Linked DNA regions of Rubrivivax gelatinosus IL144. The protein of the gene in region 1 interacts with the protein of each later gene in a pairwise test. Links are inferred from orthologs where the notes say so. Each region holds a gene or a part of one and is shown on either strand. Other genes may lie near its edges.

Evidence for each region.
Region 2: the proteins of holA (region 1) and dnaQ interact in binary tests that used the Escherichia coli proteins (3 or more experiments, as listed by UniProt). The link is inferred for Rubrivivax gelatinosus IL144 from one-to-one orthologs.
Region 3: the proteins of holA (region 1) and dnaE interact in binary tests that used the Escherichia coli proteins (3 or more experiments, as listed by UniProt). The link is inferred for Rubrivivax gelatinosus IL144 from one-to-one orthologs.

What each region holds. Positions count from the first base shown.
Region 1 is NC_017075.1:4,835,026-4,841,785, forward strand. Bases 3,557-6,524 are described here. They hold holA (DNA polymerase III subunit delta), read left to right. Parts: upstream 3,557-4,474; coding sequence 4,475-5,575; downstream 5,576-6,524. Other genes in these bases: leuS (leucine--tRNA ligase), read left to right, coding at 3,557-3,985; RGE_RS22075 (LPS-assembly lipoprotein LptE), read left to right, coding at 3,972-4,472; RGE_RS22085 (2-hydroxyacid dehydrogenase), read right to left, coding at 5,782-6,524. Outside these bases: dapB (4-hydroxy-tetrahydrodipicolinate reductase), read left to right, coding at 1-242; RGE_RS22060 (MotA/TolQ/ExbB proton channel family protein), read left to right, coding at 255-908; RGE_RS22065 (ExbD/TolR family protein), read left to right, coding at 920-1,342; more of leuS, read left to right, coding at 1,361-3,556; more of RGE_RS22085, read right to left, coding at 6,525-6,648; RGE_RS22090 (CinA family protein), read right to left, coding at 6,645-6,760. UniProt on the Escherichia coli protein: Part of the beta sliding clamp loading complex, which hydrolyzes ATP to load the beta clamp onto primed DNA to form the DNA replication pre-initiation complex.
Region 2 is NC_017075.1:1,949,055-1,955,838, reverse strand. The notes cover bases 1,734-4,725. They hold dnaQ (DNA polymerase III subunit epsilon), read right to left. Parts: upstream 3,586-4,725; coding sequence 2,881-3,585; downstream 1,734-2,880. Other genes in these bases: RGE_RS09120 (TIGR04438 family Trp-rich protein), read right to left, coding at 4,556-4,725; lgt (prolipoprotein diacylglyceryl transferase), read right to left, coding at 3,582-4,388; RGE_RS09140 (hypothetical protein), read left to right, coding at 1,744-2,619. In the rest of the region: cobA (uroporphyrinogen-III C-methyltransferase), read right to left, coding at 1-295; RGE_RS23140 (OmpA family protein), read left to right, coding at 801-1,685; more of RGE_RS09120, read right to left, coding at 4,726-4,870; acs (acetate--CoA ligase), read right to left, coding at 5,026-6,784. UniProt on the Escherichia coli protein: DNA polymerase III is a complex, multichain enzyme responsible for most of the replicative synthesis in bacteria. The epsilon subunit contain the editing function and is a proofreading 3'-5' exonuclease.
Region 3 is NC_017075.1:1,399,071-1,406,962, reverse strand. Bases 1,734-5,833 are described here. They hold dnaE (DNA polymerase III subunit alpha), read right to left. Parts: upstream 5,444-5,833; coding sequence 1,934-5,443; downstream 1,734-1,933. Other genes in these bases: RGE_RS06705 (alpha/beta fold hydrolase), read left to right, coding at 5,542-5,833; RGE_RS06715 (hypothetical protein), read right to left, coding at 1,734-1,848. In the rest of the region: RGE_RS06730 (D-sedoheptulose-7-phosphate isomerase), read right to left, coding at 1-298; RGE_RS06725 (ComEA family DNA-binding protein), read left to right, coding at 529-846; RGE_RS24260 (hypothetical protein), read right to left, coding at 892-1,224; more of RGE_RS06715, read right to left, coding at 1,342-1,733; more of RGE_RS06705, read left to right, coding at 5,834-6,492; RGE_RS06700 (serine/threonine dehydratase), read right to left, coding at 6,493-7,428; argE (acetylornithine deacetylase), read left to right, coding at 7,485-7,892. UniProt on the Escherichia coli protein: DNA polymerase III is a complex, multichain enzyme responsible for most of the replicative synthesis in bacteria. This DNA polymerase also exhibits 3' to 5' exonuclease activity. The alpha chain is the DNA polymerase catalytic subunit.

The sequences.
Region 1 (6,760 bases):
TCTTCGCGCGCGAAGGCCACACCGGCGAGCGCAAGCCCGGCACGATCGGCTTCGCGACGATCCGCGGCGGCGACATCGTCGGCGACCACACGGTGCTGTTCGCCGGCACCGGCGAGCGCATCGAGATCAGCCACCGCAGCAACAGCCGCGCGAACTACGCCGCCGGCAGCGTGCGCGCGGCGCGTTTCCTCGTCGCCCACGGGCCCGGGCTGTACGGCATGGCCGACGTCCTGGGCCTCTGAGCGCGCCCGCCGATGCAGGGCCTGGAGCACTTCTGGGGCGAGGCCGACACGGTCGGCCGCATCGTCGCGCTGCTGCTGTTCACGATGTCGGTCGTGGCCTGGCTGCTGATCGTCTGGAAGGGCCTGCTGCTGCGCCGCGCCGGCGCCGACATCCGCCGCGCCGTGCCGGCCTTCTGGGACTCGGCCTCGATCGGCGACGGCCGCAGCCGCGTGCAGGCGCTGGACCGTGAAGGCGTGCTGCTGCCGCTGGTCGACGCCGCCGTCGCGCCGGCCGCCGGCGGCACGCTCGAAGGCGCGGCCGCGCTCGAAGCGCGGCTCACGCGCCGCTTGCGCGACGCGCTGCACCGCGGCCTCGCGCACCTGCAGTTCGGCCAGGTCATCCTGGCTTCGATCGGCAGCACCGCGCCCTTCGTCGGCCTGTTCGGCACCGTCTGGGCGATCCACCACGCGCTCACCGGCATCGGCGACGCCGGCACGCTGACGATCGAGAAGGTCGCCGGCCCGGTCGGCGAAGCGCTGGTGATGACCGCCGCCGGCATCGCCGTCGCCGTGCCCGCGGTGCTGGCCTTCAACACCTTCGGCAAGCTGGTCGCCGCCTGCGAGGCCGAGCTCGAAGGTTTCGCCCACGACCTGCGCCGCATGGTGCTGGACGCACCGCAGGACTGAGAGCAGCGGCGATGGCTTTCGGACGCCTGGACCGATCGAGCCCGCCGCCGCCGATCAGCGACATCAACATGACGCCGCTGATCGACGTCATGCTGGTGCTGCTGGTGATCTTCATCGTCACCGCGCCGCTGCTGGCCTCCAGCCTGAAGCTCGACCTGCCGGCCGCCGGCGCCTCGACGCCGTCGGACACGCCGGGTTTCGTCGCCGTCGCGCTCGACGCCGACGGCCAGCTCTACCTGGGTGAACAGCGCGCCAGCGCCGAGGAAGTCGAGCGTGCGCTGCGCGAGGCCGGCGCACGCGATCCGCAGACCGAAGTGCGGCTGCGCGCCGACCGCGCCGTGCCCTACGGCCAGGTCGCCGGCTTGATCGACGTCGCCCAACGTGCGGGCTTGTCGCGCATCGGCTTCGTCACCGAGCCTGCCGCACCCAGGTAGCTCCCTACAATCCGGGGGATGAACGAAAAGTACGTCCCCGCGGAAGTCGAAACCGCCGCCCAGGCGCACTGGAACGCCACCGGCGCGTTCAAGGTCGTCGAAGATCAGAGCAAGCCCAAGTTCTACGCCTGCTCGATGCTGCCCTACCCCAGCGGCAAGCTGCACATGGGGCACGTGCGCAACTACACCATCAACGACATGATGGCGCGCTACCTGCGCATGAAGGGCATGAACGTCCTGATGCCGATGGGCTGGGACGCCTTCGGCCTGCCGGCGGAGAACGCGGCCATCGACAACGGCGTCGCGCCGGCGAAGTGGACGCGCGCCAACATCGCCGACATGAAGAGCCAGATGCAGCCGCTGGGCCTGGCCTTCGACTGGAGCCGCGAGGTCGCCACCTGCGACGCCGGCTACTACAAGTGGAACCAGTGGTTCTTCCTGAAGATGCTCGAGAAGGGCATCGCCTACAAGAAGACGCAGATCGTCAACTGGGACCCGATCGACCAGACGGTGCTGGCCAACGAGCAGGTCGTCGACGGCCGCGGCTGGCGCTCGGGCGCGATCGTCGAGAAGCGCGAGATCCCCGGCTACTACCTGGCGATCACGAAGTACGCCGACGAGCTGCTCGCCGGCGTCAACGACAGCACCAGCGCCCACTACCTCGAAGGCTGGCCGGAGCGCGTGCGCCTGATGCAGGAGCACTGGATCGGCAAGAGCGAAGGCGTGCGCTTCGCCTTCACGCACGACATCCGCGGCGCCGACGGCGAGCTGATCCAGGGCGGGCGCATGTACGTCTTCACGACGCGCGCCGACACGATCAAGGGCGTCACCTTCTGCGCCGTCGCGCCCGAGCACCCGCTGGCGCAGCACGCCGCGCGCGACAACCCCGAGCTGGCCGCGTTCATCGAGACCTGCAAGAAGGGCGGCACGACCGAGGCCGAACTGGCGCTCAAGGAGAAGGAAGGCCGCCCGACCGGCCTCTTCGTCACCCACCCGCTGACCGGCGAACAGGTGCCGGTCTGGGTCGGCAACTACGTGCTGATGAGCTACGGCGACGGCGCGGTGATGGGCGTGCCGGCGCACGACGAGCGTGACTTCTCCTTCGCCAAGAAGTACGGCCTGAACATCGTCCAGGTGGTGCACGTCGACGGCGAGCACTACGACTACGAGCGCTGGCAGGACTGGTACGGCGACAAGACGCGCGGCGTGACGATCAACTCCGGCAACTACAGCGGCCTGCCGTACAAGCAGGCCGTCGACGCCGTCGCCGCCGCGCTGGCCGCCAAGGGCCTGGGCGAGAAGAAGACCACCTGGCGCCTGCGCGACTGGGGCATCAGCCGCCAGCGCTACTGGGGCACGCCGATCCCGATCATCCACTGCCCGCACTGCGGCGACGTGCCGGTGCCCGAGAAGGACCTGCCGGTCGTGCTGCCCGAGGATCTGGTGCCGGACGGCAGCGGCAACCCGCTGAACAAGTGCGAGTCCTTCCTGAACGTCGCCTGCCCGAAGTGCGGCGCCGCCGCCCGGCGCGAGACGGACACGATGGACACCTTCGTCGACTCGTCCTGGTACTACATGCGCTACTGCTGCCCGGACAGCGACGGCGCGATGGTCGACGCGCGCAACGAGTACTGGATGCCGATGGACCAGTACATCGGCGGCATCGAGCACGCGGTGCTGCACCTGCTGTACGCGCGCTTCTGGACCAAGGCGATGCGCGACATCGGCCTGGTGAGCTTCAGCGAGCCGTTCACGCGGCTGTTCACGCAGGGCATGCTGCTCAACGAGTCCTACTACCGCGAGGACGCGTCGGGCAAGAAGCGCTGGTTCTACCCGAGCGAAGTCGACGTGAAGTTCGACGAGCGTGGCCAGCCGGTGGGCGCCGTGGCCAAGGCCGACGGCCAGCCGGTGCAGCTCGGCGGCATCGAGAAGATGTCCAAGAGCAAGAACAACGTCGTCGAGCCGCGCGACATCATCGCCCGGTTCGGCGCCGACACCGCGCGCACCTTCACGATGTTCGCCGGCCCGCCGGACCAGAGCGCCGCGTGGTCGGACTCGGGCGCCGAAGGCGTGTTCCGCTTCCTGCGCCGGCTCTGGAGCTTCGGCGTCAAGGTCGCGCCGCGCGTGGCCGCCGCCGGCGCCGCGCCGCAGGGCACGAACCCGCTGCGCTACGAGGTGCACACGCTGCTCAAGCAGATCGGTGCCGACTACGACCGGCTGCAATACAACACCGTCGTCTCCGGCGCGATGAAGCTGCTGAACGCGCTGGAAGACGGCGCCGGCGCAGCCGACGACGCGACGCTGCGCGAAGGCGTCGGCATCCTGCTGCGCGCGCTGTACCCGGCGGCGCCGCACATCACGCACGCGCTGTGGGGCGAGCTCGGCTTCGCCGCCACGCTGGGCGAGCTGATCGACGCGCCCTGGCCCGAGGTCGACGACGCCGCGCTCGAGCGTTCGGAGATCGAGCTCGTGCTGCAGATCGCCGGCAAGACGCGCGGCAGCGTGCGCATCCCCGCCGACGCCGACCGCAAGGCGATCGAGGCGGCGGCGCTGGCCTCGCCCGAGTTCGCCAAGTTCGGCGAAGGCAAGGCGGCCAAGAAGGTCATCGTCGTGCCGGGCCGGCTCGTCAATGTCGTCGTCTGACCGCCGCCGCGCGCTGGGCGCGATCGCCGCGCTGGGCGCGCTCGCGCTCGGCGGTTGCGGCTTCCAGCTGCGCCGGCCGCAGAAGCCCAGCTTCGAGCGCATCGCGCTCGTCGGCTTCAAGCCGAAGTCGACGCTGGCGGCGGCGCTGCGCCGTGCGCTCGAACCCGACGTGCGCATCGTCGACGTGCCGGCGGCCGCGCAGGTCATCCTGCAGGTCACCGAGGACAAGCGCGAGAAGAGCGTCGTCGCTTCCACCTCCGCCGCCCAGGTGCGCGAGTTCGAGATCCGCGTGCGCCTGCACTTCAGCGCCCACACGCCCGACGGCCGCGAGCTGATCGCGCCGACCGAGCTGCTGCGCGAGGAAGACCTGAGCTACAGCGAAACCGCGGCCCTGGCCAAGCAGTTCGAGGAAGCCGACCTGTACCGCGACATGGAGAACGACATCGTCATCCAGGTCATGCGACGCCTGGCGGCGATCCGCCTGTAACGATGCAACTGCGTCCGGAACAGCTCGAGCAGCGCCTGCAGCGCGGGCTCGACACGCTCTACACGATCCACGGCGACGAGCCGCTGCTGGCCCAGGAAGCGGGCGATGCGATCCGCGCCGCCGCGCGCGCCGCCGGCTTCGTCGAGCGCCAGGTCTTCACCGTCGGCCAGCACTTCGACTGGAGCGGCCTGCTCGGCGCCTCGCAGGCGCTGTCGCTGTTCGCCGACCGCCAGCTGATCGAGATCCGCATCCCCAACGGCAAACCCGGCAAGGACGGCTCGGAAGCGCTTCAGCGCTACTGCCAGCAGCTCTCGCCCGAGGTGCTGACGCTGGTGACGCTGCCCAAGCTCGATTTCCAGCAGCAGAAGTCGGCCTGGTTCGCCGCGCTCGACGGCGCCGGCCCGGTGCTCAAGGTCGAGCCGGTCGAACGCAAGGCGCTGCCGGCCTGGCTGGCGCAGCGCCTGGGCCGCCAGGGCCAGCGTGTGGCCAGCGGCGAAGCCGGGCAGCAGACGCTGGCCTTCTTCGCCGACCGCGTCGAAGGCAATCTGCTGGCCGCGCACCAGGAGCTGCAGAAGCTCGCGCTGCTGTACCCGCCGGGCGAACTGAGCTTCGAGCAGGTCGAGGCCGCGGTGCTCGACGTCGCACGCTACGACGTCTTCAAGCTCGGCGAGGCGGTGCTCGCCGGCCAGGTGGCACGCGCGCTGCGCATGCTCGACGGCCTGCGCGCCGAAGGCGAGGCGCCGGTGCTGGTGCACTGGACGCTGGCCGAGGACCTGCGCGGCCTGGCACGCGTGCGCGCCGCCGTCGACGACGGCAAGCCGCTGCCCCTGGCGCTGCGCGAAGCGCGTGTCTGGGGCACGAAAGAAAAGCTCTACGAACGCGTCGTGCCGACGCTGGCCGGCCACCAGGCACAGCACCTGGTGCAGGCGGCGAGCACGGTCGACGGCATCGTCAAGGGCCTGCGCCACCCCGACTGGCCGGCCGAACCCTGGGACGCGCTGCGCCGCTTGGTGCTGATGGCCGTCGAGGCCGCCGCCGCGGCCGGCACGCCGACGCGCGGCACGCGCGCCAGCATGCCGCGCGCGCTGGCGCTGCACGCCTAGGAGCTTGGCGGCTTCGCCGCCCAAGCTCCTAGGCTGCGCCGGCACGTTGGGCTCCCCCTAGTCCCCCTCCGAGATGGGGCTCCAGCTCGTCAGACCGCACCCTCCAGCCTCCCTCCGGGAGGGAGGCTCCAGTCAGTCTGACGAATGCTGTGGTGCGGTTCCGCCCACGTCGGCAGTTGCCAGACTCCGCCGCGCAGCCTGCTGGCTCAGTAACCGCGGCCGCGATCGACGAGGTGAGCGACGGGCCGGCCGTCGCGCCAGGCGCGCAGGTTGGCCGCGGCGACGCGGCTGGCGCTGCGCGGGTCGGTCGCTGCCGCAGCGTGCGGCAGCACGGTGACGCGCGGATGGGCCCAGAAGGCGTGGCCCGCCGGCAGCGGTTCTTGGCGGAAGACGTCGAGCACCGCGTGGTGCAGCCGGCCGGTGTCCAGCGCCGCCAGCAGGTCGGGCTCGACGACGTGGGTGCCGCGGCCCAGGTTCACCAGTGACGCGCCTGCGGGCAGCGCGGCGAGGAAACGGGCGTCGATCAGATCGCGCGTGGCCGGCGTCAGCGGCAGCAGGTTGACGACGATCTCGGCGGCCGCCAGCAACGGCGCCAGCTCGCGGCCGCGGTGCCAGTGCTCGACGCGGTAGCCCAGCGCCGCCAGGCGCGCGCCGACCGTGCCGCCCATCTCCCCGCGCCCCAGCACCAGCACCGGCACCTCGTCGGCGCGGCGCTGCGCGTGCGGCCGCCACAGGCCTTCGCGCTGGCGCGCGGCGTAGTCGAAGAAGCCGCGGTGCAGCGCCAGCACGGCCCACGACGCGGTCTCGGCCATCGCCGCGTTCATCACCGGGTCGACCATGCGCGCCACCGGCACGCCGGGCGGCAGCGTCGGGTCGGCGAGCAGGCGGTCGACACCGGCCCACAAGGACTGCACCAGCGCCAGCGAGGGCATGCCGGCCAGCGCGCCGGGCGGCGGGTTGGCGACGACGGCGACATCGGCATCGCCGTCGTCGCACCAGCGTGCTTCGGGCAGCGCGGCGGCCAGCTCCTGCCGCCAGCGCGCGTCGATCTCGCCGGCGAGGCGGACCTTCATGCGTGCGCCGCCGCCACGAGCGCGGCCAGCGCCGCGTCCACCGTCGCTTCGCGCACCGCGGCGCGGTCGCCGCCGAGTTGCAGCAGCCGGGCCTCGGTGCGCCCGGCCACGG
Region 2 (6,784 bases), 2.9 Mb from region 1 along the record:
CGCCCTTGAGCCGCACCAGCGAGCGCCCCTCGCGCGCCAGGCGCAGCATCAAGGCGATGATCTCGTCCTGCGGCAGCGCGTGCCGCGACGCCTGCTTGCCGACGTACAGCCGCTCGGCCGAAGCCGGCGCCAGCGCCAGGATCTCGTCGCTGACCAGCGCGTCGTAGAGCAGCAGCGAGGCGCCCTGCAGCGCCTTCAGGCCCTTGATCGTCAGCAGTTCGGGGTCGCCGGGGCCGGCGCCCAGCAGGGTCACGCGGCCGCAGGCGGGGCCGGCTGGAATGTCACTCACCATCATCGAGACTCGTTGGACCCGCGCACCGGAAACGCCGACGCCACCCGGAGGTGGCGTCGCGTGGTGATCCTGTGGGCGATGCAGGGGTTCGGACCTGCGACCCGGGCCTTGCGAAGGCCTTGTTGCGGTTCATGTTAGCACGGCCGTCGGCGCCAGCCTTGAAGGGCGAGCGAGGTCCTAAGGCCGCTGCGAGCGGCCGTTGACGGCAGAGCCCGGTGACCCCGGCGGCGTGGCGTTTACCCCTGCGCCAGGCCTTCCAGACGTCATCCAGGGAGGCGCATTCGAGTGTCGATCGTTACAGCACGCACCCGATATCCGGCAACAAGGGGATGCGACCGTTCGAGGACTGAATTTCAATACTCCATGCCAGCAATGCGAACAACTTGCCACTTGTTAAGTTCGCGCGGATAGACCATCAAGTCCTCGATCGCCAACAAAGCGGTTTCCAATTGACCACCACCCCGAGCCAGCAAATCCGCTGCGCTCTTGCGGAGATGAGATCGTGCAGATGAACGCTCAGCAAATCAGCAATCGACTAACAAGAACATGGCTTGCCGCACTGGGCGTTTGGCTCGTGGCCATGACAGCCGGCATTGGTAGCGCGCATGCGCAAGCCACCCCCCAGGACCATCCGCTGCTTTCGCGTGTGGCCGGCACGGAGCTGATGAACCAGACGGTCCTGGAGTTCTCGGTCGTTACTCCAAATGTGGCCGGCAAGCTCGTCAAGGGCAGCCCCACATCGTTCGAGGGCCGTGTCACACGCACGGACTACGGCACTCTCAAAGGCACTGCCCCGGGCGAAATCAAGATCTACCGCAGCTACCTGGCCGCGGCCAAGAAGCTAGGCGGCCGCCCGCTCAACGACGGCATCAACTTCAACGATCGCATCGCCCTCGTCACGGGCGCCCATGTCTTCACCCTGTCTGCTGCCGACAAGCCGCCGGTGGCGGTGCTGGACATCACGAACGCCCACAACTACATGCTCACCATCGTCGAGCCGAGCGAGATGGAAGAGGCGGTCACTGCCGGCCAGCTCGCGGACCAGATCAAGAAGACCGGTGTGGCGACGTTGCACATCAACTTCGACACCGGCAAATCCGACTTGAAGACCGATGGCCAGGCGGCCGTGCGCGAGATCGCCGCACTGCTGAAAGCCGATCCATCGCTCAAGCTGGCCATCGAAGGGCACACCGACAACGTCGGCAGTGCCGCCGCCAACCGCCAGCTGTCGGCAGCCCGCGCTAAATCGGTGATGGTCGCGGTGGCCGCTGCCGGCGTCGACGCCAAGCGCCTCAGCGCCACGGGGTACGGCATGGACCGCCCCGTCGCCGACAACAGCACGGAGGACGGACGAGCCAAGAACCGCCGGGTCGACTTGGTGAAGGTGAAGTAGCGTGCGGCGGCATTCCCCGCGGCGCTCAAGCGCCCGCCAGAACAAGATCCGCGCTCTGTTGCCAGTCATCCTTGCGCTGGTCGTTGCCGGTTGCGATGCGGCCAAGCCCGGCGCCGCCGGCGCAACCGGGTCTGCCGTCGACACCGTGCCCTTGCGTGTGGTGCGTGCCGGCAAGGGCTACGTGCCCGGTATGCGCAAATTTCTGGACATCAGCTATGGCGCCTGCCTGGTGTCCAAGGGCCAAGCACCGACGCCTGCGCCGGCAGTGCCGGAGGCGACGCTGGCGAACCTGGTGGTTCACGAGGAAGAAGAGCTGTTCGACGGCCGCCGCTGGGCCAAGTACGAGACCTACCGCGCCATCGGTGCCGATCCCGGCAACCAATGCCAGCCAGCGGTTTTCCATGCGCGCTCGGTCCAGATCGAAACGACCTGCGAATCGTCCCTGGGGGGCATGGCGGCCACGCTGAGCGAGCTGCTGGACCCGCAGCGACCGCCTCGGGCACTGGTGCTGCACGAGGACACCGGCGCCGATCCCGAATGCGACAGGCCGCGTACGCAGGACGGCGTAGAGGGGCTGCCGTCGGTGGATGCAGGACAGGGAGCACGCTGCGTCTGGAACAGCGCCCGAGTGGAACGCGCCGCCGGCATTGCGGTGAGCGGCGCCGGTTCGCCCTCCGACATATGCCTGTACGAGCGGCGGCCCTTCTACTTCGTCAAGGGCTACGGCCGGCCAGTCATTCTGCAGATCCGCACCGACGTCCACTCGTTGACCGGCGCCTACTTGCCGGCGTTCGCCGGGGAGATCGAAGGGTTCGGCAACGTCAACCTGGTGTCCATCTCGGAAGGCACGGCCATCCCGTCCGACCGTTTCTCGCGCGCCGCGGCCGAAGCCTTCCTGCGCCAACCCGTGAAGACCGCGCTGGGGAGCCGGTGATGGCCTCATCGCAGCCTTAATCCATGGCCGACTCCCACCGGTCATCCTGAGCACGGCGTCTGTGCGAGAAGCCACCAGAAGCCCAGGCGAGACGCACAAACGACAACGCCACCCGGAGGTGGCGTTGCGTGGTGTTTTGGTGGGCGGTGCAGGGTTCGAACCTGCGACCCCTGCCGTGTGAAGGCAGTGCTCTACCGCTGAGCTAACCGCCCGGCTGGCCTGACCGCTGCAAAGCAGTTGTCAGCGCCGGTGAGCCTCGCATTATGCCATGACTTGGCGCCAAATGGTGCGCCCGTTGCTCGATTTGTCGAGTTCGGCCAGAACGGCCTCGTGCGCGGCCGCCTCCTGCTCGCTCGCGGCGAGCACCGGCAGCGTGAACTGCGACAGGTCGATGGCCGCCACTTCGAGCGCCGAGCCGCCTTCTTCGACGACGTCGATGACCAGCGAGTCCTGGCCCCGCGTCATGCGGATGTAGACCTCGGCCAGCAGCCCCGCGTCGAGCAGCGCGCCGTGCAGCGCGCGGTTGCTGTTGTCGACCTCCAGCCGCTTGCACAGCGCGTCCAGCGAGTTCGCCTTGCCGGGGAACAGCTCGCGCGCCATCAGCAGGCTGTCGGTGATCGTGCAGCCCAGTTCGGCCAAACGCGGTTTGCCCAGGCGCGTCAGTTCGGCGTCGAGGAAGCCGACGTCGAACGCGGCGTTGTGGATGATCAGCTCGGCGTCACGCACGAACTCGATGAACTCGTCGGCGACGGCGGCGAACAGCGGCTTGTCGGCGAGGAACTCGTCGGTCAGGCCGTGCACCTTGACCGCCTCCGGATTGCTGGAGCGCTCCGGGTTCAGGTAGTGGTGCAGCGTGCGGCCCGACAGGCGCCGGTTCAGCATCTCGATGCAGCCGACTTCGACCAGACGGTCACCGTCGACGGCCGACAGGCCGGTGGTTTCGGTGTCGAGGAAGATCTGTCTCATCGCGCCGATCCTACCGCCCGCCCCGACCAGATCCACAGGCCGATGCCGGCCAGCACCATCGGCACGCACAGCCACTGGCCCATGCTCATGTTCAGCGCCAGCAGGCCGAGGAAGCTGTCGGGCTCGCGGAAGTACTCGGCGGTGAAACGCAGACTGCCGTAGCCGATCAGGAAAGCACCCGAGACGCGCCCGGTGGGCCGCGGGTGGCGCGAGTACAGCCACAGCACGACGAACAGCAGCAGCCCTTCGAGCGCGAACTGGTAGAGCTGCGACGGGTGGCGCGGCGTCAGGCTGCCGCTCTGCGGGAACACCATTGCCCAGGGCAGCGACGGGTCGGCCGCGCGGCCCCAGAGTTCGCCGTTGATGAAGTTGCCGATGCGCCCCGAGGCCAGCCCGGTCGGCACGCAAGGCGCGACGAAGTCGGTGACCTCCAGGAAGGACCGCCCCTTGCGGCGCGCGAACAGCGCCATCGCGCCGATGACGCCCAGCAGCCCGCCGTGGAAGGACATGCCGCCCTTCCAGACCTGCAGGATCTCCAGCGGGTGCGCCAGGTACTCACCCGGCTTGTAGAACAGCGCGTAGCCCAGGCGGCCGCCGACGATGACGCCGACGACGCCGTAGAACAGCAGGTCCTCGACGTCCTGCTTGGTCCAGCCGGCTTGCGCGAACTGCGGCTGCGCCGCACGCAGCCGCGCCAGCAGCAGGAACAGCCCGAAAGCGACGAGGTAGGTCAGCCCGTACCAGTGGATCTGGACCGGTCCGAGCGCGATCGCGACCGGGTCGAATTGCGGATGCACGAGCATCGGGGGCGGCCTTTCCTGGCGTCGAGTCGGGGAGCGGCGATTGTGCCGCTGCCGGCGACGCGGGCCGTCGGCCCCGCGCGGGGCGGGAAACAAAGGCCGGGAGCCGGTGCTTGCGCGCCGGCTCCCGCCTTCGGCGGGACGTCACTGGCGTGACGTGCGTTCGCCCCTCAGAGACTCGGGTCGCGTCGGCGCGGCTCCTTCACCGGGGCGGGGCTGTCGCCACGGCGAAGTTCGTGCACACGCTTCTGCTGCTGCGGGTTGAGGCCCAGCGCGTCGATGTCGCGCTGGCGCCGGGCGCGCTTGCGGGCTTCGATCTTCTCCTCGGCACGCTTGCGCGTCAGGCCGGAAGCGTCGGCGAAGGTCCACCAGAGCGCCGCGGCGCCGAAGGGCAACGCGATCCAGATCCAGTGCCACGCCGACACGGGCTCGACGCCGGCCAGGTACAGCACCAGCAGCAACAGCCCGATGACCAGAAACCACATCCTTCGCTCTCCGGCGATCTCTCCACCACATTGCCGACCAATGTAGCCGAAGGCCGAGGACCGATGCGCGCGGCCGGCATGACGCTTTGCTCAAGAACGCCGGCCAGGAAAGCAAAAGGGCTCCGAGGAGCCCCTTTCGATGCCGCAGCGGCGGCTCAGTTGGTCTGCGACAACTGATCGAGAATTGCCGGGTTTTCCAGCGTCGAGGTGTCCTGGGTGATCGCCTCGCCGCGCGCGATCGAGCGCAGCAGGCGGCGCATGATCTTGCCGGAGCGCGTCTTGGGCAGGTTCTCGCCGAAGCGGATGTCCTTGGGCTTGGCAATCGGGCCGATCTCCTTGGCCACCCAGTTGCGCAGTTCGTTGGCCAGCTTCTTGGCCTCGTCGCCGGTCGGGCGCGGGCGCTTCAGCACGACGAAGGCGCAGATCGCCTCGCCGGTGGTGTCGTCCGGGCGGCCGACGACCGCCGCCTCGGCCACCAGCTCGGTGTGGCTGACCAGGGCCGACTCGATCTCCATCGTGCCCATGCGGTGGCCCGAGACGTTGAGCACGTCGTCGATGCGGCCGGTGATCGTGAAGTAGCCGGTCTTCGGGTCGCGGATCGCGCCGTCGCCCGCCAGGTAGTACTTGCCGTGGAAGTCGGCCGGGTAGTAGCTCTTCTTGAAGCGCTCCGGGTCGCCCCAAATCGTGCGGATCATGCTCGGCCACGGCTTCTTGACGACCAGGATGCCGCCCTGGCCCCAGGGCACGTCCTTGCCGGTCTCGTCGACGACGGCCGCCTGGATGCCCGGGAACGGCAGCGTGCACGAGCCCGGCACCAGCGTCGTCACGCCCGGCAGCGGCGTGATCATGTGGCCGCCGGTCTCGGTCTGCCAGAAGGTGTCGACGATCGGGCAGCGGCCACCGCCGACGTGCTTGTGATACCACTCCCACGCCGCCGGGTTGATCGGCTCGCCGACCGACCCCAGGATGCGCAGCGACGACAGGTCGAAGCTCTTCGGATGCACCGCCTCGTTGGCCTCGGCGGCCTTGATCAGCGAGCGGATCGCCGTCGGTGCGGTGTAGAAGATGCTGACCTTGTGGTCCTGGATCATCTTCCAGAAGCGGCTGGCGTCGGGGAAGGTCGGCACGCCTTCGAAGACGATCTCGGTGCCGCCCAGCGCCAGCGGGCCGTAGGTGATGTAGGTGTGGCCGGTGACCCAGCCGATGTCGGCGGTGCACCAGAAGACGTCGTCTTCCTTCAAGTCGAAGGTCCACTTGGTGGTCAGCGCCGCGTGCAGCAGGTAGCCGCCAGTCGAGTGCTGCACGCCCTTGGGCTTGCCGGTCGAGCCGCTGGTGTAGAGCAGGAACAGCGGGTGTTCGGCCTCGACCCACTCGGGCTCGCAGACCTCGCTCTGATCGGCCACCAGGTCGGCCAGCCAGAGGTCGCGCGAGGCGTCGAACGGGATGTCGGCGCCGGTGCGCTTGTGCACCAGCACGTGCTTGACGCTGCCGCAGCCGCCCAGCGCGATCGCCTCGTCGACGATGGTCTTCAGCGGCAGCGCCTTGCCGCCGCGCTGCTGCTGGTCGGCGGTGATGACGGCCACCGCGCCGGTGTCCTCGATGCGGTCGCGCAGCGACTGCGCCGAGAAACCGCCGAAGACCACCGAGTGCGTCGCGCCGATGCGCGCGCAGGCCTGCATCGCGGCCACGCCCTCGACGCCCATCGAGAGGTAGATGATGACCCGGTCGCCCTTCTTCACGCCCAGCGACTTCAGGCCGTTGGCCATCTTGTTGACGATGGCCAGCAGTTCCTTGTAGCTGACACGGCGCACCTCGCCGCCGTCGGCCTCGAAGATGATCGCCGTCTTGTCGCCCAGGCCGCGTTCGATGTTGCGGTCCAGGCAGTTGTACGAGGCGTTCAGCGTGCCGTCGGCG
Region 3 (7,892 bases), 3.4 Mb from region 1 along the record:
GCGCGAACACGTCGTCGAAGGCGTAGTCGTTGGCGATGCTGGTCAGCGCCGAGGTGTCGGTCGTCAGCGCGATCGCCGCCAGCGGCCGGCGGTCGCGGATGAAGCGGCCCGTCAGCTCGGCGGCGATGTGCTGGCTGTCGGCGGCCGAGCCGCCGTTGCCGCAGACCAGCAGCTTGCCGCCGGCTTCGAGCGCGCGCGCGATCGTCTCGCCGGCACGCTCGACCTCGGCTTCGAGCGCGTCGAGCTGCACGAACAGCGTCCGGTGCTCGGTCAGGTTGAAGGCAAAAAGAGAAGTCATCTCGGAAGGTTCACCATCTCGCACCGCCGTGCGCGGCGGCGACGGCGACTATATCCGGCCCCTCCACCGGTGGTCTGCCACGGCTCAAGCACTCGCCCGGCGCGGTGCACCGCTCGGTGGCGCCCGGCGGAGGGATGCCGGGCGTCCTGCGGCTGCGAAGAATGCGCCCCGTGCACCGTCGGCATGGGGCCGGCGGGCCACGACGGCACCTGGTGCCGAGGGAGCCCTCCATGAAGCGATTCCTGCGTCCCGTCGCCGCGCTGCTGTTCGCGGCCTTCGCCTTCAACGCCCACGCCGCGGTCGACGCCAACCAAGCCAGCCAGGCCGAGCTGGAGACCGTCAAAGGCATCGGCCCCGGGCTGTCGGCCAAGATCCTCGAAGCGCGCAAGGCCGGCGCGTTCAAGAGCTGGGCCGACATGGTCGACCGTGTGCCCGGCATCGGCGCCGGCAACGCCGCGCGCTTCTCGCAGGCCGGGCTGACGGTGGCCGGCGCCGCCTGGGCCGGCGGCGAGGCCAAGCCCGCCAAGGCGGCGAAAGCGGCGAAGTGAAGGCCGGCCGGCGTTTGCGGCGCGGCGCGCCGCAAGCTAGTGGCCTCAGTCGCGACGTTCGTCCCGGCGTTCTTCGCGTCGATCTTCGCGGCGGTCCTGGCGCCGGTCTTCCCGGCGGTCTTCGCGCCGTTCCTCGCGCGCGTCGCTGACGAGGTCGTCGCGGCGGTCTTCACGGCGATCTTCGCGGCGGTCTTCGCGTCTGTCTTCCCGGCGGTCTTCGCGGCGATCCTCGCGCCGTTCGTGGCCGTCGAGTGCGACGACGGTGCCCTGCGCCGGCGGCGCGGCCGCGGGTTCCGCGGCCATCACGCTGCCGGCGGCCAGCGCGCCGACCAGCGCCAGCCAGGCCGGCATGCAACGGTTCCGATGGAGGTTCTTCATCGTGGATCCTCGGTGCTTGCGATGCGAGGATCCTGCGCCGTGAGGGCGGCGGCGCCGATCGGTGCAGGCCGCGCCGCCGCGTGCGACACGTCCGACTCGGCGCCGGCGCTGCGCGGCTCAGCGCGGGCCGCGGGGGTCGTCGTGATGCCCCGGCGGGCCGCGGTGGTCGTCACGCGGCCCGGGCGGGCCACGGCGGTCGTCGCGCCAATCATCCCGTCGATCGTCCCGACGGTCGTCACGACGATCCCAGCGATCGTCGCGCCGGTCTTCGCGGCGCTCGTATCGCACTTCGCGTGCCGGCATCACGTGCCGGCCGTACCAGCGGTGGTCGACGAAGTACACCGGCACGCCGCAGGCGTGGTACTGGCCGCAGTAGCGGCCCCAGTGCTTGCGGTGGCCCGGAGGCACCCACATGTAGACCGGCTCGGGCGCGACGACGACCGGCCGGCCGATGATCACCGGCTGCGGCACGATGACCGCCGGCTGCGGGAAGCGGCCGATGTCCACGCGGCCGTAGACGCCGGGCTGGCTGATCTCGACCGACACGCCGACATTGGTGGCCTGGGCGGCACCGCCGGCCAGCGCCAGCACGCTCAAGCATGCGCTCGCGATCGTCTTTCTCATCGGGTCTCCAGAAAGTGGATCACGGGAGTTCAACGCCGCCCGCCACGCACCGGATGTCAGACAAGGCCGCGCGAAACAAACGCTTTCACTCGTAGACGATGGATGCGCGCCCCTGCTCGGCGATCGTTTTCCAGCGCGCCAGCGCCTCGTCGCAGGGCCAGAAGCGTGCGTCGCTGCCGAGGTCGAGCTCGCCGACGGCCGTCGCACGTTTGAGCTTGAGCCGCACCGCCAGGCCTTGCTGGGTCTCGCCCTCCTCGGTCTCGACGCGGCGCGCCGGCCACAGCTTCAGCACGTCGGCTACCGGCGGCAGGCCACCGTTGACCTCCACCGACAGGTAGCGGCCGAAACGCGCACGCGCCGTCGCCAGGTCCCAGACCTGCTGCGCATTCAGGCGCAGGCCGCCGGAGAAGCGGTCGGGCTGCAGCTTGCCGACGACGATGACCAGTTCGTCTTCGCGCAACAGCTCGCGGCTGGCGTCCAGCAGTTCCTCGTTGGCCACGGCCTCGATGGCCTCGCTGCCGTCGTCGAGCTTGAAGATCGCGACACGCCCGCGCTGGCCGTTGATGACACGCAGCTCGGAGACGATGCCGGCCACCGACTGCGGCTCGCGCGAGTCGACCAGCTCGACGATGTCGCGGCGAACGAACTTGCGCACCTCGTCGCGGCAGGCGTCGAACAGATGGCCCGACAGGTAGAAGCCGATGGCGATCTTCTCCTGCATCAGCCGCTCGCGCACCGACCACGGCTCCACGGCGACCAGCGCCGGCTCCTGCGTGCTCGATCCGTGCGCGTCGCCGAAGTCGAACAGCCCGCCCTGGTCCTTGTTGGCGGCCTGCGTGTCGGCCCACTCGAAAGCCAGGCCGACGCTGGCCAGCGTCGCGGCGCGGTCGGCGTGCAGCGAGTCGAAGGCACCGGCCTTGATCAGCGCCTCGACGACACGCTTGTTGACACGCTGGCGGTCGACCCGCGCGCAGAAGTCGAACAGGCTGCGGAACGGGCCGCCGCCGTCGCCCGAGCGGCCTTCGCGCGCCGCGACGATGGCCTCGATCGCACCCGCGCCGGTGCCCTTGACGGCACCCAGGCCGTAGCGGATGCGCTTGTCCTCGATCGGCTCGAAACGCAGCGTGCCGGTGTTGACGTCGGGCGGATCGAAGCGGATGCCGAACAGCTTGGCGTCGGCCAGCAGCACCTTCAGCTTGTCGGTGTTGTCGGCTTCGATCGTCATGTTGGCCGCGAAGAACTCGGCCGTGCAGTGCACCTTGATCCAGGCCGTGTGATAGGCCAGCAGCGAGTACGCGGCCGCGTGCGACTTGTTGAAGCCGTAGCCGGCGAACTTCTCCATCAAGTCGAAGACCTCGTCGGCCTTCGCTTCGGGGATGTCCTTCTTGGCCGCACCCTCGCGGAAGATCGCGCGGTGCTTGGCCATCTCCTCGGCCTTCTTCTTGCCCATCGCGCGGCGCAGCAAGTCGGCGCCGCCGAGCGAATAGCCGCCCAGCACCTGCGCCGTCTGCATCACCTGCTCCTGGTAGACCATGACGCCGTAGGTCTCGCCGAGCACGGTCTCCAGCAGCGGGTGCGGGTACTCGACCGTCTCCTTGCCGTGCTTGCGCGCGACGAAGGTCGGGATCAGGTCCATCGGGCCCGGGCGGTACAGCGCGTTCAGCGCGATCAGGTCTTCCAGCCGGCTGGGCTTGGCCTCGCGCAGCATGCCCTGCATGCCGCGCGATTCGAACTGGAACACCGCCTCGGTCAGGCCGTCGGAGAAGAGCTTGTAGACACGCTGGTCGTCCAGCGGCAGCGTCTCGTAGCTGAAGTCCTTCATGTTCGGCCGCCGCGCGACGATGTACTGGCGCGCCAGCTCCAGGATCGTCAGCGTCGCCAGCCCCAGAAAGTCGAACTTCACCAGGCCGATGGCCTCGACGTCGTCCTTGTCGTACTGGCTGACCGCGCTGTCGCTGCCGGGCTGCTGGTACAGCGGACAGAAGTCGGTGATCTTGCCCGGCGCGATCAGCACGCCGCCGGCGTGCATGCCGATGTTGCGCACCATGCCTTCGACACGCGTGGCCAGCGACAGCAGCTCGGCCACTTCCTCCTCGGCGGCCTCGCGGCGGTCGATCTCGGGTTCTTCCTGGCGCGCGTAGATGATGCCGGGGTCGGGTTTCTCGGGCACCTTGGCCAGCGTCACCGTCTTGCCCGGCGGCGCCGGGATCAGCTTGGCGATGCTGTCGACGTGGCCGTAGCCCATGCCCAGCACGCGGCCGACGTCGCGCAGCGCGGCCTTGGCGGCCATCGTGCCGAAGGTCGCGATCTGGCCCACCGCGTCGCGGCCGTACTTCTCCTTCACGTACCGGATCACACGGTCGCGGTTGCCCTGGCAGAAGTCGATGTCGAAGTCGGGCATCGACACGCGCTCCGGGTTCAGGAAGCGCTCGAACAGCAGCTTGTACTGCAGCGGGTCGAGGTCGGTGATGAACAGCGCGTAGGCGACCAGCGAGCCCGCGCCCGAGCCGCGGCCCGGGCCCACCGGGCAGCCGTTGGCCTTGGCCCAGACGATGAAGTCCGAGACGATGAGGAAGTAGCCCGGGAAACCCATCTTCAAGATGGTGTCGAGCTCGAACTCCAGGCGCTCGACGTACTCGGGGCGGCGCTTGTCGCGCTCTTCCTCCTTCGGGAACAGCGCCGCCAGGCGCTTCTCCAGCCCTTCGTGCGAGGCCTTGCGGAAATAGACCTCGATCGGCGAGCCGTCGGGGGTCGGGAAGTCGGGCAGGCGCGGCTTGCCCAGCACCAGCGTCAGGCTGCAGCGGCGCGCGATCTCCACCGTGTTCGCGATCGCGCTGGGCACGTCGGCGAACAAGGCCTGCATCTGCTCGGCGGTCTTGAAGTGCTGCTCGCGCGTGAAGCGCTTGATGCGCTTGGGGTTGGCCAGCGTCTCGCCTTCGGCGATGCAGACCCGCGCCTCGTGGGCCTCGAAGTCGTCGGGGCCGAGGAACTGGATCGGGTGCGTGGCGACGACCGGCAGCCCCAGACGCGCGGCCAGCGGCACCGCGGCCCGCACCTGGGCCTCGTTGGTCGGCAAACCGGCACGCTGCAGCTCCAGATAGAAGCGGCCCGGAAAGATGTCGGCCAGCTCGCGCGCGGCGGCAGCGGCACGCTCCTCGTCGCCGGCCAGCAGCGCCTGGCCGACGGCGCCCATGTCGGCACCGGACATCGCGATCAGCCCGCCCGAGAGCTCGCGCAGCCATTCCCACTTCAGCCAGGCCTGGTTGCGCTGCACGTTCTGCGTCCAGGCGCGCGCCAGCAGCTCGCAGAGGTTCAGGTAGCCGCCGCGGTCCTGCACCAGCAGCGCCAGGCGCGTCGGCTGGCGCTCGGCGGCGTCGGGCAGCGGGTCCATCCAGACGTCGACGCCGACGACGGGCTTGACGCCCGCGCCGCGGCAGGCCTTGTAGAACTTGATCGCGCCGAAGAGGTTGGACAGGTCGGTGATGGCCAGCGCCGGCTGGCCGTCGGCCTTGGCGGCGTCGGCCGCGTCGTCGATGCGCAAGGTGCCGTCGACGACGGAATACTCGGTGTGCGTCCGCAGGTGAACGAAGGGCATCCGGGGATTGTAGGGAGGGGGTCGGCGCGGCCGGGCGGCCGCCGGGCGCTGCCTACAATGCCGCGCACCCCGGCTTCCGCGTCCCCGCCCCGCTCTCCATGCGCCTGCTGCTCCGTCTGCTCGGCCTGCTGCTGATGGCGACCGCGGCGCTGCTGGCGATGTCGCGTGCCCCCGACCGCAGCGTCGAGTCGCTGGTCGCCAACTGGGCGCCGCCGCCCTCGGACTTCGTCGAGCTCGGCGGCCAGCTCGTGCACCTGCGCGACCAGGGACCGCGCCACGGCGACGCGCCGCTGGTGCTGCTGCACGGCACCTCCTCGAGCCTGCACACCTGGGAAGGCTGGGTGCATGCGATCGCGCCCCGGCGCCGCGTCATCACGCTGGACCTGCCGGGTTTCGGCCTCACCGGCCCCTGGGCCGGGCGCTACGCCGGCCAGCGCTACGACGGCGAGGCCTACGCGCGTTTCGTGCTCGAACTGATGGACCAGCTGGGCGTGCAGCGTTTCGCCGTCGGCGGCAACTCGCTGGGCGGCGAGGTCGCGTGGCGGCTGGCGGCGATGGCGCCGCAGCGCATCGAGCGCCTGATCCTCGTCGACGCCAGCGGCACGGTGTTCAAGTCCAAGGCCATGCCGCTGGCCTGGCAGTTCGCGCGGGTGCCCGGCCTGGGCCGGGTCTTCGAATGGGTGCTGCCGCGCACCGCGGTGACCCAGGGCCTGGCCAGCGCCTACGGCGATCCGTCGCGCGTGACGCCGGAGCTCGTCGACCGCTACTTCGAGCTGACGCTGCGCGAAGGCAACCGCCGCGCGCTGGTCGAGCGGCTGAAGATCGCGCGCTCCGGCGAGGACGCCGCGCGCATCTCGACGCTGCGCCTGCCGACGCTGATCCTCTGGGGCGGGCGCGACACCATCATCCCGCCGTCGGCCGGCGAGGATTTCGCCCGGCGCATCCCGGGCGGCCGACTGGTCGTCTTCCCCGCGCTCGGCCACGTGCCGCACGAGGAAGACCCGGCGCAGACCGTGGCGCCGGTGCTGGAGTTCCTGGGCCTCGGCTGATCAGGCGAGCGTCGCCGGGTCGAGGTTGGCGCCGCAGACGACGACCGCGACGCGCTCGTGCGCGGCCGGCTTCAACGCGCCCGACCAGAGTGCCGCCAGCGGCAGCGCCGCCGCCGGCTCGACCGCCAGCCGCAGCTCGCGCCACAGGCGAAGCTGGGCGGCGCGGATGGCCTCGTCGTCGAGCAGCGTCGACACCAGCGGATGGCGCAACGCGACCTGCCAGGCGATCGTGCCGAGGCGGCGCGCGCCCAGCGAATCGGCGGCGACGCCGCCGACCTCGACGTCGACCGGCTCGCCGGCGGCCAGCGCCGCGTGCAGTGTCGGCGCACGCGCCGGCTCCAGCGCCTCGATGCGCGTGCGGCCCTCGAACCAGGCGGCGATGCCGGCCACCAGCCCGCCGCCGCCGACCGAGACCAGCAGCCGGTCGGGCACGCCGGCCTCGGCTTCGATCTCCGCGGCCAGCGTGCCGGCACCGGCGACGACCTCGGGCTGGTCGTAGGCGTGCATCGCCAGCGCGCCGGTCTCGCGCTGGCGCTCGACGCTGGCAGCGTAGGCGTCGGCGTAGGCCGCGCCGTGCACGACGACACGGGCGCCCAGCGCCGCCAGCGCGGCGCGCTTGGCGGCGCTGCTCACCTCCGGCACGAAGACCTCGCAGGGCACGCCCAGCGCACGCGCCGCGGCGGCCACCGCGATGCCGGCGTTTCCGCCCGACGCGACGATCGCGCCGGCCTCGGGCACCGGCAGCGAGCGCAGCCGGTTGAACATGCCGCGCGCCTTGAAGCTGCCCGACAGCTGCAGCTGCTCGAGCTTCAGCCAGACCTCGGCGCAGTCCAGGCCCAGCGCGGCGCCGGGCAGGCGCCACAGCGGCGTGCGACGCACGTCCGGTGCGATGCGGGCCGCAGCGGCGGCGATCTCGTCTCGGGTCGGAATCTGCATGAGCTCATGCTAGCCATGCCGGGCGCCCGGCGCCGGCGCGCGGGTAAAGTGGCCCGATGCCCTCCCATGCCGTTCCCTCCGAAGAAGGCCTGACCTGGGCCAGGCGCCTGGTGCGCCTGGACACCGTCAGCGAGCGCTCCAACCTGGCGCTGATCGAGACCCTCGCCGACCATCTGCGCACGCTGGGCGTGCCGATCCGCCTGACGCACGACGAAACCGGCCGCAAGGCCAATCTGTTCGCGACGATCGGCGCGCCGCGCCCGGGCGGCATCGTGCTGTCAGGCCACACCGACACCGTGCCCTGGGACGGCCAGGACTGGCACGACGAACCGCTGTCGGCCCGCGTGCACGACGGCCGCCTCTGGGGCCGCGGCAGCGCCGACATGAAGAGCTTCATCGGCCTCGTCGTCGCGCGCACCCGGGCCTGGCTCGAAGCCGACCTGCCGCAGCCGCTGCACTACGCC